4 regions of the Nordella sp. HKS 07 genome follow, and region 1 is predicted to be linked to each of the others. Evidence: predicted binding sites of a transcription regulator. Region 1 holds the regulator's gene; each other region holds the start of a gene.
What was found. The regulator PhoB, encoded in region 1, activates phosphate uptake and scavenging genes when phosphate is short. The targets are predictions, from matches to a motif close to TGTCATNNANCTGTCAT.
Positions count from the first base shown of each region.

Region 2: G5V57_RS30300 (UDP-2,3-diacylglucosamine diphosphatase) is a predicted target of PhoB. The motif match lies at 1,163-1,179, and genes of this name have one in related genera.
Region 3: G5V57_RS00390 (PhoX family phosphatase) is a predicted target of PhoB. The motif match lies at 1,771-1,787, and genes of this name have one in related genera.
Region 4: G5V57_RS00595 (CorA family divalent cation transporter) is a predicted target of PhoB. The motif match lies at 1,518-1,534, and genes of this name have one in related genera.

Region 1 is NZ_CP049258.1:3,228,015-3,231,223, reverse strand. It holds gene G5V57_RS15205 (tetratricopeptide repeat protein) at 1-448, opposite strand, end outside; gene phoB (phosphate regulon transcriptional regulator PhoB) at 733-1,431, opposite strand; gene phoU (phosphate signaling complex protein PhoU) at 1,431-2,147, opposite strand; partial or broken gene pstB (phosphate ABC transporter ATP-binding protein PstB) at 2,165-2,899, opposite strand; gene pstA (phosphate ABC transporter permease PstA) at 3,001-3,209, opposite strand, start outside.
Region 2 is NZ_CP049258.1:6,392,255-6,395,463, forward strand. It holds gene G5V57_RS30290 (outer membrane protein) at 1-290, opposite strand, end outside; gene gpt (xanthine phosphoribosyltransferase) at 609-1,106, opposite strand; gene G5V57_RS30300 (UDP-2,3-diacylglucosamine diphosphatase) at 1,221-2,045, shown strand; gene G5V57_RS30305 (glycosyltransferase family 1 protein) at 2,002-3,063, shown strand; gene G5V57_RS30310 (competence/damage-inducible protein A) at 3,029-3,209, opposite strand, start outside.
Region 3 is NZ_CP049258.1:96,873-100,081, reverse strand. It holds gene G5V57_RS00405 (DMT family transporter) at 1-397, opposite strand, end outside; gene G5V57_RS00400 (helix-turn-helix transcriptional regulator) at 531-1,226, shown strand; gene G5V57_RS00395 (ketosteroid isomerase-related protein) at 1,278-1,691, shown strand; gene G5V57_RS00390 (PhoX family phosphatase) at 1,850-3,209, shown strand, end outside.
Region 4 is NZ_CP049258.1:130,511-133,719, forward strand. It holds gene carA (glutamine-hydrolyzing carbamoyl-phosphate synthase small subunit) at 43-1,278, shown strand; gene G5V57_RS00595 (CorA family divalent cation transporter) at 1,557-2,552, shown strand; gene G5V57_RS00600 (SCO family protein) at 2,553-3,149, opposite strand; gene G5V57_RS00605 (copper chaperone PCu(A)C) at 3,152-3,209, opposite strand, start outside.

The DNA of each region.
Region 1 (3,209 bases):
AGACAAGGTCGAGCCGGTTTCCAACGCTGTCGCGGACGGTTCCGGACACCGCGACGCCGCCCGGCCGGGCGAGGCCTTCGAGGCGCGCCGCGATATTGACGCCTTCGCCATAGATGTCGTTGTCGGCAGCGTCGAAGATGATGTCGCCGAGATGGATGCCGATGCGGAACTCGAGGCAGCGCTCTGCCGGCACGCCGGCATTGCGCTGACGCATCCGGCGCTGGATGTCGGCCGCGCAAGCCACCGCGTTCACCACGCTCGCGAACTCGACCAGCATTCCGTCGCCCGTGAGCTTCACGATGCGGCCCGCATGCGCGGCGATCCGGGCGTCCGCCATCTCGCGGCGATGCGCCTTCAGGGCCGAGAGCGTGCCCTCCTCGTCGCGGCTCATGAGGCGGCTGTAGCCGGCGACGTCGGCGGCCAGTATCGCGGTCAGGCGGCGTTCCATGGTCCGTCGGCCTTGCGTGTTTCGCGGGTTATACCCCGGCCATCCCCAGGCGTAGCAAGTGGTATTTCGTCCGGGATCTCTCGCGCCGCGACGCATGTGAGCCCTTGGCGATCCGCTGGCGGTGTTGGTGGCTCACAAGCGCCTGGCGGAGCGCCAGGTAGCGGCCGTAGCACGGGATGCGTCGGATAGCGGCGGAGATCGGCATGTGCGTGACGCCTAGCAGGCGTGGCACGGATGGGCTGGATGGCCGCCTCAAGGGCGGCCATGACGGGTGGGATGAGGGCTTAACTCCGCCCGAAACGCTCGTCGAAGGAGTAGCCCATGCCGCGCACGGTGCGGATCGGGTCGATCTCGCGGCCGCGCTTCAAGCATTTGCGCAGGCGACCGACATGCACGTCGACGGTGCGCTCGTCGACATAGATGTCGCGGCCCCAGACAGCATCAAGAAGCTGCGAGCGGCTGTAGACCCGGCCCGGACTCTGCATGAGATATTCAAGCAGGCGGAATTCGGTCGGGGAGAGCGTTATGTCGCGCGTCGCCCTGGTCACGCGCCTGGTGCGCCGGTCGAGCGCGATGTCGCCGGCCTTGAGGAGTTCGGCGATCGCGTCGGGGTTGACGCGGCGCAGGATCGTCTTGATGCGGGCGAGCAGCTCCGGCACCGAGAAAGGCTTGACGATATAGTCGTCGGCCCCGGTGGCGAGGCCGCGCACGCGCTCATTCTCCTCGCCCCGCGCCGTCAGCATGATGACCGGGATGTCGCGGGTTTCGGCGCGCGAGCGCAGCAGGCGGCAGACCTCGATGCCCGATATGCCCGGCAGCATCCAGTCGAGCACGATGAGATCGGGGCGTTCTTCACTGACGAGATGGGCGACGTCCTCGCCATTGGCGGTGCCGCGCACCCGAAATCCTTCCGCCTGAAGATTGTAGGTCAGCAGGATCTGGAGCGGTTCTTCGTCTTCGACGATGAGGATGGACGCGGTCATCAGCGCTCGTTCATTGCATCAAAAGGCATCGTGCTAGTGGTGTCCTTCTTCGGACGTTCGCCGCGCATCGGCTGGCCCGACACCAGATAGTGGATATTCTCCGCTATGTTGGTGGCGTGATCGCCGATACGCTCGAAATTCTTGGCACCGAAGAGAAGATGGGTACACGGCCCGATCATGCGCGGGTCTTCCATCATGTAGGTCAGAAGCTCGCGGAAGATCGAGTTGTAGAGGGAATCGAGCTCACCGTCACTGCGCCAGACTTCCAGCGCCTTGGCATCGTCGGCCGTCGTATAGGCATCAAGCACATCCTTCAGCTGCTCGAGCGACAGCCTGCCCATCCGATTCAGCCCGGTGGCGAGCTTGCGCGGCAGCTGCTCGGAAATGGCATGCGAGCGCTTGGCGATGTTCTTGGCGAGATCGCCGATGCGCTCGAGATCGGAGGCGATGCGGATCGCCACCATGATCTCGCGCAGGTCGCGCGCCATCGGCTGGCGCTTGGCGATGGTGAGGATGGCGCGCTCCTCGATCTGCAGTTCGAGGGCGTCGATCTTTTCGTCCTGCGCGATCACGATATCGGCAAGCTTGGTGTCGCGCTTCGCCAGCGCCTCGATGGCCTTGGCGAGATGGTCCTCGGCGAGACCGCCCATCTGGGCGAGCATCGTCTTGAGGTTGGCGAGGTCCTCGTCATAGGCTTTGACGATATGGTCCGACATAGTCCTTAACTCCGCGGTCAGCCGAAGCGGCCGGTGATGTAATCCTGGGTGCGCTTATCCTTGGGTGCCGTAAAGATGTCGTCGGTGTCGCCGACCTCGACCAGATTGCCCAGATGGAAAAACGCGGTGAGCTGCGAGACGCGCGCGGCCTGCTGCATCGAATGGGTGACGATGACGATGCAGTAATTCTGGCGCAGTTCGTCGATGAGTTCCTCGATGCGGGCGGTGGCGATCGGATCGAGCGCCGAACAGGGCTCGTCCATGAGGATCACTTCCGGATTGACGGCGATGGCCCGCGCGATGCACAGGCGCTGCTGCTGGCCGCCGGACAGGCTGGTGCCCGAATGATCGAGCCGGTCCTTCACTTCCTCAAAGAGACCGGCCTTCTTCAAGCTCGTCACCACGATCTCCTCGAGATCGGTCTTGTTCCTGGCGAAGCCGTGGATGCGCGGACCATAGGCAACGTTCTCATAGATCGATTTCGGGAAGGGATTGGGCTTCTGGAACACCATGCCGATGCGGGCGCGCAGCTGCACCACATCGAGGCTCCTGTCATAGATGTCGCGGCCGTCGATCTCGATATTGCCGGTGATCCGGCAGGACGGGATCGTGTCGTTCATGCGATTGATCGAGCGCAGGAAGGTGGACTTGCCGCAGCCCGAAGGCCCGATGAAGGCCGAGACGGCGCTGTCGGGGATGTCGATGCTCAGGTCGTTGATGGCATGCTTGTCGCCATAATAGACGTCGACATTGCGCGCCCTGATCTTCAGAGGCCGTTCGCGGGCGATGCGCGGGGCATTGTCGGCGACCGGCGTCTTGATCATGGCATCCATGGCGGGTGACCCTTTCATACTTACCAGCGGCGCTCGAAGCGCTTGCGCAACAGGATGGCGACCGCATTCATGACGAACAGGAAAACGAGAAGAACGATGATGGCGCCCGCCGTCTTGGACTGGAAGGCGATCTCCGGAAGATCCGACCAGAGAAAGATCTGGATCGGCAAGACGGTGGCGGCATCGGTGAAGCTCGTCGGTATGTCGACGATAAAAGCGACCATGCCGA
Region 2 (3,209 bases), 3.2 Mb from region 1:
CCTTCGATACCGTAGACGAAGCTGTCGGACTGCATCAAAAAGCCGGCATGGACGCCGCCGACAAAGCCGTTGGCATTGAAGTCGTCGACATCAAGCGAGTCGATTACGCCGATGAAGTCCGGATCAATGTCGGTTTCGACGTCGGTCTTGCCCCAGGCATAACCGCCCTGAAGGCCGATATAACCACCCGTCCAGTCATAAACGACCGGCGGCGCCTCGACGTCGGCGGCCTGAGCCGCTCCAATCACCAGAACCGAAGCCACACCAGCCAGAAGCGTTTTCTTGAACATGCCAGTCCCCTATTTGTCCGTTTCACACATTAAACCGGCGACTGGCGCAAGACTCAATAGCTTCCTCCTCGTCAAAAGTGTTTTTATTCTGCAATGTGACAAAACTGCCACATCTCCTTCCGGCTCTTGGCGTAGACGGTGGCGAAATGCACGTTCGTATCTTTCTCCCAACACGGCCGCGCACAACTGAAGAGAGCGCCATTTGACGCTTTTGCAACTTTAACAAGAAGCCAATGCCTGATGTGCCGGCGAGCAGACAGCTCAGGCGATGTCCGACGAGCTTGGAGTTGCGTCGACGAAAGGCGGCCTTACCGCCGCTCAGACCTTGGCGCCATCGCGAATGGGCGGTGTGAAGGCAAGCCCCATGTCCCAGGGCAGATAGATCCAGGTGTCCTGGCTCACCTCGGTGACGAAAGTATCGACCAGGGGACGTCCTTCGGGCTTGGCATAGACGGTGGCGAAATGCGCGTTGGGCAGCATGGCCCGCACCGCCCTGGCGGTGGCCCCGGTATCGACCAGGTCGTCGACGATCAGAACATGCCTGCCGCCGTCGCTGCCGGCGATACTGTCGCCGACCGCCTTCAGGACCTGCAGCTCGCCCTGCTTCTCATAATCATAGGAGGCGACGCAGACCGTCTCGATGACCCTGATGCCGAGCTCGCGCGCCACCACGGCCGCCGGCACGAGCCCGCCCCTGGTGATCGCCACCACCGCCGAGAACGGCCCTTCCCCATGCAGCCGCCAGGCCAGGGCCCGCGCGTCCCGGTGGAACTGGTCCCACGAGACCGGAAAACTCTTCTGCCACTTTTCGTCCATGACGAACTCCGCGTTTTTCCGTCTTATGCCGCGCCGTCCCGGCCGGCGCAATCGGCCGTCATGATACCTTCACGGGAGTCAGGCCTAAGGGCGCCATAACCGGGCAGCCTGGCCATGAACGCACATTCGAGACCCACGACCCGCTATCGCGCCATCTTCATCTCCGACATCCATATGGGGACGAAGCGGGCACAGACACGTTTACTGCTGGATTTCCTGCGGGTCACCGAGTCCGACTGGCTCTATATAGTGGGCGACCTGGTCGACAACTGGGCCCTGGAAAAGGCCTGGTTCTGGGATCAACTCCATAATGACCTGATTCAGAAGATCCTGCGCAAGGCCCGCAAAGGCACCAAGGTCATCTATATACCCGGCAACCACGACGACAAGTTCCGCGATTTCAGGAATTTGCGCATGGGCCGCGTCGCGGTGCTGGAGGACGCCATCCACCATGCCGCCAATGGCAAGCGTTACCTGGTGCTGCATGGCGATAAATATGATGGCGTGGTGCGCTACGCGCCATGGCTCGCGCGCCTCGGTGATCGCGCCTACGAGATTTCGATGCTGTTCAATGCCCTCGTCAATCGCGGCCGCCGCCTGTTCCGCCTGCCCTACTGGTCGCTCTCCGCCTATCTCAAGCTCAAGGTCAAGAAGGCGGTCGAATTCATCTCGCATTTCGAAGACGCCGTGGTGCGCGAGGCCCGCCATCGCGGCGCGCAAGGCGTCATCTGCGGCCATATCCACACGCCCGACGACCGCATGATCGGCGACATCCACTATCTCAATGACGGCGACTGGGTCGAAAGCTGCACCGCCCTCATCGAGCATCACGACGGCCGGTTCGAGATCATCGAATGGGCGAAGCTGCGCGACGCTTTGCTGCTGGAGAGCGCACATGCGGATAGCCATCGTAACGGACGCCTGGTCCCCGCAGGTTAACGGCGTCGTGCGCACCTTGCGGGCGGTCTCGGCCGAGCTCGAAAGGCGCGGCCATGTGGTGCATGTGCTCTCGCCCGAAGGCCGGCGCACCGTGCCGATGCCCTACTATCCCGAGATCCGGCTGGCGCTGACCGGAGCTGGCGCACTCGGCCGCGAGATCGAGGCCCTGGCACCAGATGCGATCTATATCGCCACGGAGGGCCCACTCGGCTGGGCGGCCCGGAGCTTCTGCCGCCGCGCGAACATCCCCTTCACCTCGGGCTTCCATACCCGCTTCGCCGATTACCTGGCCCTGCGCCTGCCGATCCCCGGTCTCGTTCCGGCCTCCTGGTCCATATTGCGCGATTTCCACAAGGCCAGCCGGTGCGTGCTCGTGCCCACGCGCAGCATCGCCCAGGACCTCGAGCGGCGCGGCTTCGGAAATCTCAAAATATGGACGCGCGGCGTCGATCACATGCTGTTCCAGCCGGGCAAGCGCGCAAGGCTCGATTATCCCCGCCCCATCATGCTGCATGCCGGCCGGCTGGCGCCCGAAAAGAACATTGAAGCTTTTCTCAAGCTCGACCTCCCCGGCACCAAGCTTATCGTCGGTGACGGGCCGCAGCGGCGTGAGCTCGAGAGGCGTTTCCCCGATGCCGTCTTTCTCGGCTTCCGCTTCGACCGGGAATTGGCGCGTTTTATGGCTTCGGCCGACGTCTTCGTCTTTCCGAGCCTCACCGACACATTTGGCCTCGTGATGCTCGAAGCCATGGCGTCAGGCACGCCGGTTGCCGCCTTCGATGTGCCGAGCCCGGTCGACGTGGTGAAGGACGGCGTCACCGGGGCGCTCGACAAGCACCTGAAGCTCGCGATATTGCGCGCCCTCACTCTCGACCGCGACAATGTGCACGAAGCGGCGCGTGGCTTCACCTGGGAGCACACCGCCGATATTTTCGAGGATAGTCTCAGGCCCGTCTCCGGGCCGATTACGCCTCAGGCTGAGATCACGACCAGCCTCGCACCTTCCCGTTCTTCGTGAGTTCGACCGCCATCTGGCGCACCTCGTTCATCGCAGTGGCCAGCGCCGCCTGGTCACGCGAGCGCAGCACCAGATTGGTGGCGAAGCCCTGCGGGCTCTCGAACGGATAGGAGCCGATAACGACCTGCGGGAATCGGTCCTGAATC
Region 3 (3,209 bases), 3.1 Mb from region 1:
GGACGCCGAGGAATTTGCGCCACCCGGCCGGCTCGTGTCGTGTGATGGCGATGGTGATGAGGAAGGTGAAGATCGGCGTGGTGGAATTGAGGATGGCGGCGAGGCCGGCATCGATGGTGAGCTCGGCCCAGGCGATGAGAGTGAAGGGCATGACGCTGTTGATGGTCGCCTGGATGGCGAAGCGCCGCCAGGTCGCCTTGTCGCGCGGCAGGCTGAGACCCCTGAGCCGCAGCACCGCGAGAAGGATGAGCGCGGCGATAAGGGTGCGCGCCGCGATGAAGGTGATAGGCGGAATGGTGGCGACGCCGATCTTGATGAAGGTGTAGGACGCACCCCAGAGAGTGGCGAGCAAGGCCAGGAGCAAAAGCTCAGGGGTCAGGGAGCGGGAAGCGGTCATGGCGGTCATCCTAACTTTTGCGATGGCCGCGATCTGTGACATGGGTCACGCGCCCTTGTCGCCCGCGAATGCTTCGGCCGCGGCCGTAGCATTTGCAGGCGACCGGCAAGGTGCCAGAGCGTATAGTCGGCCCATGAGCAATTTCGTTTCCGGCAACAGCCTGGCCGAAGTGGCGGCCCTCATCGGCGATCCGGCGCGCGCCAATATCCTGCAGGCACTCGCCGACGGCCGGGCCCTGACGGCGGGCGAGCTCGCCTGGCATGCCGGGGTGAGCGCCCAGACGACGAGCGGACATCTCGCCAAGCTGACCGAGGCTCAGCTCATCGCGCTCGAGAAGCAGGGAAGGCACCGCTATTTCCGCCTGGCCTCGCCCGAGGTCGCCGAGGCGATGGAAGCGCTGATGCTCGTCGCCGCCAACGGCCCGAAGCGCCACCGGCCGGTCGGGCCCAAGGACCAGGCGCTCCGGACGGCGCGCACCTGTTATGACCATCTCGCCGGATGGCTCGCCGTTTCCATGGCCGACAGTCTGAGCGCCCGCCGGCTCATCGTGCTCTCCGACGGGGCTGCCGCGGTCACCGAGGAGGGGCATCGCTTCTTCAGCGATTTCGGCCTGGCGCTCGATGACCCCAAGAGCTCGCGCCCGCTTTGCCGCACCTGCCTTGATTGGAGCGAGCGGCGCTCGCATCTGGCGGGACGGCTGGGGGCGGCGCTCTGCCAGCACTGCCTCGATCTTGGCTGGATAAAACGCGGCCGCGACAGTCGCGCCGTCACCTTCACACCGAAGGGCGTCGAGGGTTTCCGCACGACCTTCGGCATTACGTTGCCTTAGCCTGGCGCAGCGGCTAAAGCGGCCTTCGACTTACATTCGAAGGAGTTCCAAGTGACTGCCGCCCAGACCCGCAAGCTCGTCCAGACCTATTATGCCGCCTTCAATAGCCAGGATGTCGAGGGCATGCTCGCCTGCCTCGCCACCGGCTTCGTCCATGAGGTGAGCCAGGGCGAGCGCCGCAAGGGCAAGCCGCTGTTCAAGGAATTCCTCCTTCACATGAACAAGAGCTACAAGGAGACGCTCTCCAATATTGTCGTCATGACCGACACCACGGGCGCAAGGGCCGCGGCCGAGTTCGATCTCAAGGGCAAGTATCTCGCCACCGATGCGGGTCTGCCCAAGGCCAAGGGCCAGACCTACAAATTGCGCGTCGGCGCCTTCTTCGAGATCAAGAACGGCAAGATCGCGCGCGTCTCGACGCATTACAATCTCAAGGACTGGACGCAGCAAGTGCTGGGAAAGTGAATTTGAGAGAATGATTCAGGCGATTGCCGCAAGTCATTGAAACAGAGTCGGAAAATGGCCCTGTGGATTGACATGAAGTCGTAACGGAATCGTCATCCCAGCTCCATCTGCGCCAGCAAGTTTGCAAGTCCCAAGGCCAGCAAACCCAGGAGGCGCAGATGACCCGCCACGATCGCGACCATATCCGTTCCAAATCCGGCTCGCCCAATTTCCGGAGCGTGCTCAGGGAGCGCCTGTCGCGCCGCGACATGCTGAGGGGCGGCGCCGCGCTTACGGCGGCCTCCGCTATCGTGCCGGGCTTCACCGGCTCGATCTTCGGCGGCGAGGCGATGGCGGGTGGCACGCAGTCATCGCTTACCTTCACCGAACTCAAGCGGGTCTATGACCAGACCCATCACGTGGCACCGGGCTACACAGCGCAAGTGCTACTGCGCTGGGGCGACAAGCTGGCGGCGGACGCAACCGACTTCGACCCCACCCAGCAGTCGGGCACGGTACAGGCCCGCCAGTTCGGCTACAATAACGACTTCGTCGGCTATCTGCCGCTGCCCTTCGCCTCGGCCTCATCGGAGCGCGGACTGCTCTGCGTCAATCACGAATATCCCAATCCGCATATCATGGTCCCGGGTTTCATCGCCAAGGACGACGAGACGCTCGGCAAGGCGATGACGGCGGAACTGGTCGAGATCTGCAAGTCGGCCATGGGCCACAGCGTGGCCGAGATCGAGAAGAAGGACGGCAAGTGGTCGCTGGTCGCCAATTCGCCGCTCAACCGGCGCATCACGGCCGAAACCGAGATGACGATCTCAGGACCGGCCGCCGGCCACGCCCAGCTCAAGACCTCCGCCGATCCGACCGGCACCAAGGTCAAGGGGACGATGGCCAATTGCGGCGGCGGCTACACGCCCTGGGGCACGATCCTCACCTGCGAGGAATTCGCCTATGAGTTCTTCGGCGGCGATGCGGCCAAGACGCCCAACAAGGAGATCATGGAGCGGATCGGCTATGAGCCGGCCGACTATTACGGCTTCGCCCGCTTCGACGACCGCTTCAATGTCGAAAAGGAACCCAATGAGGTGAATCGCTTCCAATGGGTGGTCGAGATCGACCCCTATGAGGCGGGCTCGGTGCCGGTGAAGCGGACGGCCCTCGGCCGCATGGGCCATGAGGGCGCGACCGTCGTCGTCAACAAGGATGGCCGCGTCGTCGTCTATATGGGCGATGACGACCACCAGGAATATCTCTATCGCTTCGTCTCCGCCAAGGCCTTCAATCCGAATGACCGCAAAGCCAATATCGGCCTTCTCGACGAGGGCGAACTGTCAGTCGCCAAATTCGATGCCGACGGCACGCTCACCTGGCTGCCGCTCGTCCATGGCCAGGGCCCGCTCACGCCGGAAAACGGCTTTGCCGATCAGGGCGAAGTGCTGATCAAGACGCAACTCGCCGCGGACAAGCTCGGCGCCACCGGCATGGACCGGCCGGAGGATTTCGAAACCAACCCGATTTCGGGCCGCG
Region 4 (3,209 bases), 3.1 Mb from region 1:
CCCGGGCCAATAAGAGAACGCAAATTCAGGAGATGCGAGTCCATGGCCAAGAAAGCCCCTGCCCGTCCGGTGAAACCGAGGGCGGCGAAGAAACCTGCGCGCCCGTCCTTCTCGGACTGGGAGACGCCGCGTATTACCGGGCTCCTGGTTCTGGCCGATGGCACCGTCATCGAGGGCCAGGGATTCGGCGCCGAGGGCGACGCCGTCGGTGAAGTCTGCTTCAACACGGCGATGACCGGCTACCAGGAGGTCCTGACCGATCCCTCCTATGCTGGCCAGATCGTCACCTTCACCTTCCCCCATATCGGCAATGTCGGCACCAATGAGGACGACATCGAGACGACCAACCTCGCCGCCACCTCGGGCGTGCGCGGCTGCGTCGTCAAGGCGTCCGTCACCGACCCCGCCAATTACCGCAGCCACCGCCATTTCAGCCAGTGGCTGAAGGCCCGGGGCATTGTTGGCCTGTCCGGTATCGACACCCGTGCCTTGACCAATCTCATCCGCGAGAAGGGCATGCCCAACGGCGTCATCGCCTACAACGCCAAGGGCAAGTTCGATCTGAAGAAACTCAAGGCCATGGCGGCCGAATGGCCGGGCCTGGTCGGCATGGATCTCGCCAAGGACGTGTCGCTGACCCAGCGTTTGGACTGGGACGAGACGACCTGGGACTGGAAGGCGGGTTACCAGCATACCAATGGCGCCAGCCACAGGGTCGTCGCCGTCGATTACGGGCTCAAGCGCAATATCCTGCGCTGCCTCACGGCTGCCGGCTGCGAGGTGACCGTCGTGCCGGCCACCGCCCAGGCCGAGGATATCCTGGCCATGAATCCGGACGGCATCTTCCTGTCGAACGGCCCCGGCGATCCGGAAGCCACCGGCGAATATGCGGTCCCTGAGATCAAGAAGCTCGTCTCCTCCGGCAAGCCCGTCTTCGGCATCTGCCTTGGCCATCAGATGCTGGCGCTGGCGCTCGGCGCCAGGACGCGCAAGATGCATCAGGGCCATCACGGCGCCAATCATCCGGTCAAGGACTTCACCACCGGCAAGGTCGAGATCACCTCGATGAATCACGGCTTCACCGTGGATCGCGAGACGCTGCCCCAAGGCGTGGTCGAGACCCATGTCTCGCTTTTCGACGGCTCCAATTGCGGCATCGCCATCGAAGGCAAGCCGGTGTTCTCGGTGCAGTATCACCCGGAAGCCTCGCCCGGCCCTCAGGACAGCCACTATCTCTTCAAGCGCTTCGTCGAGCAGATGGACAAGGCGAAGGGCTGAGCATGGGACCGAGAAAAGAGATGGAGCGCCGACAGACCCTATGAGAATGTCCGGCGCACTCATCGCCGTTCGCCCCCTCTTGCAACCGTGGGCCAAACCAGGTTGGAAATGCCACGGTGCACGCCGCCGGATGGCTTTGAGGACTCCCCTCTTCTCGCCGAATTCCCTGCAAATCCCTGCAAATCCGCTGTAAATTCCGCTGCAAACACTCCTGCAAATCCCTGCATCTCGACCTGCACCGTTACATGACTGTCACACAGGCATGTGCTTCAGAAGCGATGCCGGACAATACCCAGTCCCTCGTCTCGCCCGCCGATGTGCCGGGCTTCGTCTGCGCCTACCGCTTCGGCCCTGACGGGTCGGCAAGGCGGCTCATCGAGACCGACATCGATCCAGCACTTTCGAGTCCCGAGGGCCAGTGGCTCTGGATCCATCTCAATTCCATCGACCAGCGCTGCGCCCGCTGGCTCGCCCGATCGGGCCGCTTCTCGTCGCCCGCCATCGATTTCATCGAGCACATCCCCGCCTATCAGCTCATCGAATGTTTCCCCGCCGACGCCGCCGGCAGCGTCGCCGATCTCCGCCGCGACTTCACCGGCGAGACGCACGAGACCTGTCGTCTGCAGTTTCTTCTCGCCGAGGGCATACTCGTCACGATGCGGGCGAAGCCGGTGCGTTCGGCCGAGCTCGTCCGCCGCCATCTCGAGGCGGGACGGCCCGTTTCATCGCCCGCGCAATTGCTGCTCGCCTTCTTCATCCATTATGCGCAAGGCATCGAAAGCGTGCTGCATGACCTCGCCGCCGAGATCGAGCTCATCGAGGACCGCGTGCTCGACGAGCGCGTCACCGATGAGCGCCGGCGCGCCGTGATCGTGCGCCGTGAGGCCGCCATGCTGCACCGTCAGCAGCGCAGCCTGCGCCGCGTGCTCGCCGATACGCAACGCGCGGTCCCGCGCTTTCCCGCCGATCTTTCCGACCTGCTCGATCTCCACGCCCATCTCGACCAGGAATTCGAGCAGATCGAGCAGCGCGCCCGTCTCTTCCACGACGAGATCGACGCCAAGCTCGCCTCCGAGACCAACCGGCAGCTTTACCGCCTCTCCGTCCTCACCGCCCTCTTCCTGCCGCCTACTCTCGTCGGCGGCCTGTTCGGCATGAATCTCGAAGGAATCCCCTGGTCGGGAATGCATGGCGGCTTCTGGTTCGCGACCGCCGCCGCTCTGCTCTCTTCCGCCGGCACCTGGCTCTTCCTTCGTTACCTTGATCGGAAATGATCAGCCGTCTTTCAGAAGGCGTTTCAGTTTGGTCAATCGCATCTCCGGTGTCTCCTCGTAATCGAGCGTGCCGAAGAACCTGCCCTCGCGGTCCATGAGATAGACGAGCGCCGTGTGGTTCATCGTGTAACCGCCGTCGCTCGTCGGCACTTTCTCATAGAAGACGCGATAGAACTTGGCGATCTGAGCAAGCTCCTCGGGACTTGGTCTGAGCCCGATAATGCGCGGATCGAAGCTCGTCAGATAGTTCGTCATGAAGTCGAGCGTATCGCGCTCGGGATCGACGGTGACGAAGAAGACCTTGAGGTCCTTGGCGTCTTCGCCGAGCTTGCCGAGCGAGCTCGACATCTCATAGAGCGTCGTCGGACACACTTCCGGACAATACGTGAAACCGAAGAAGACCGCGAAGGGCTTCCCCTTCATCGTCGCGCTGTCGATCGTCCCGCCCGACGTGGCGGCGAGCTTGAACGGCCCGCCGATCGCGACCATGGGCTGCGTGGCACCGCCTTGCTGGCGCTCAAGATAGACATAGGCCGCAGCGCCGGCAAGCACGGTCACCACCACAGCCCAAAGGAAGACACGCAGAACCTTCAGCATGCTCACATCCCCTCATGCTCATGGCCCGAACCCATCGGCTCGACCTTGAACTCGACCGCG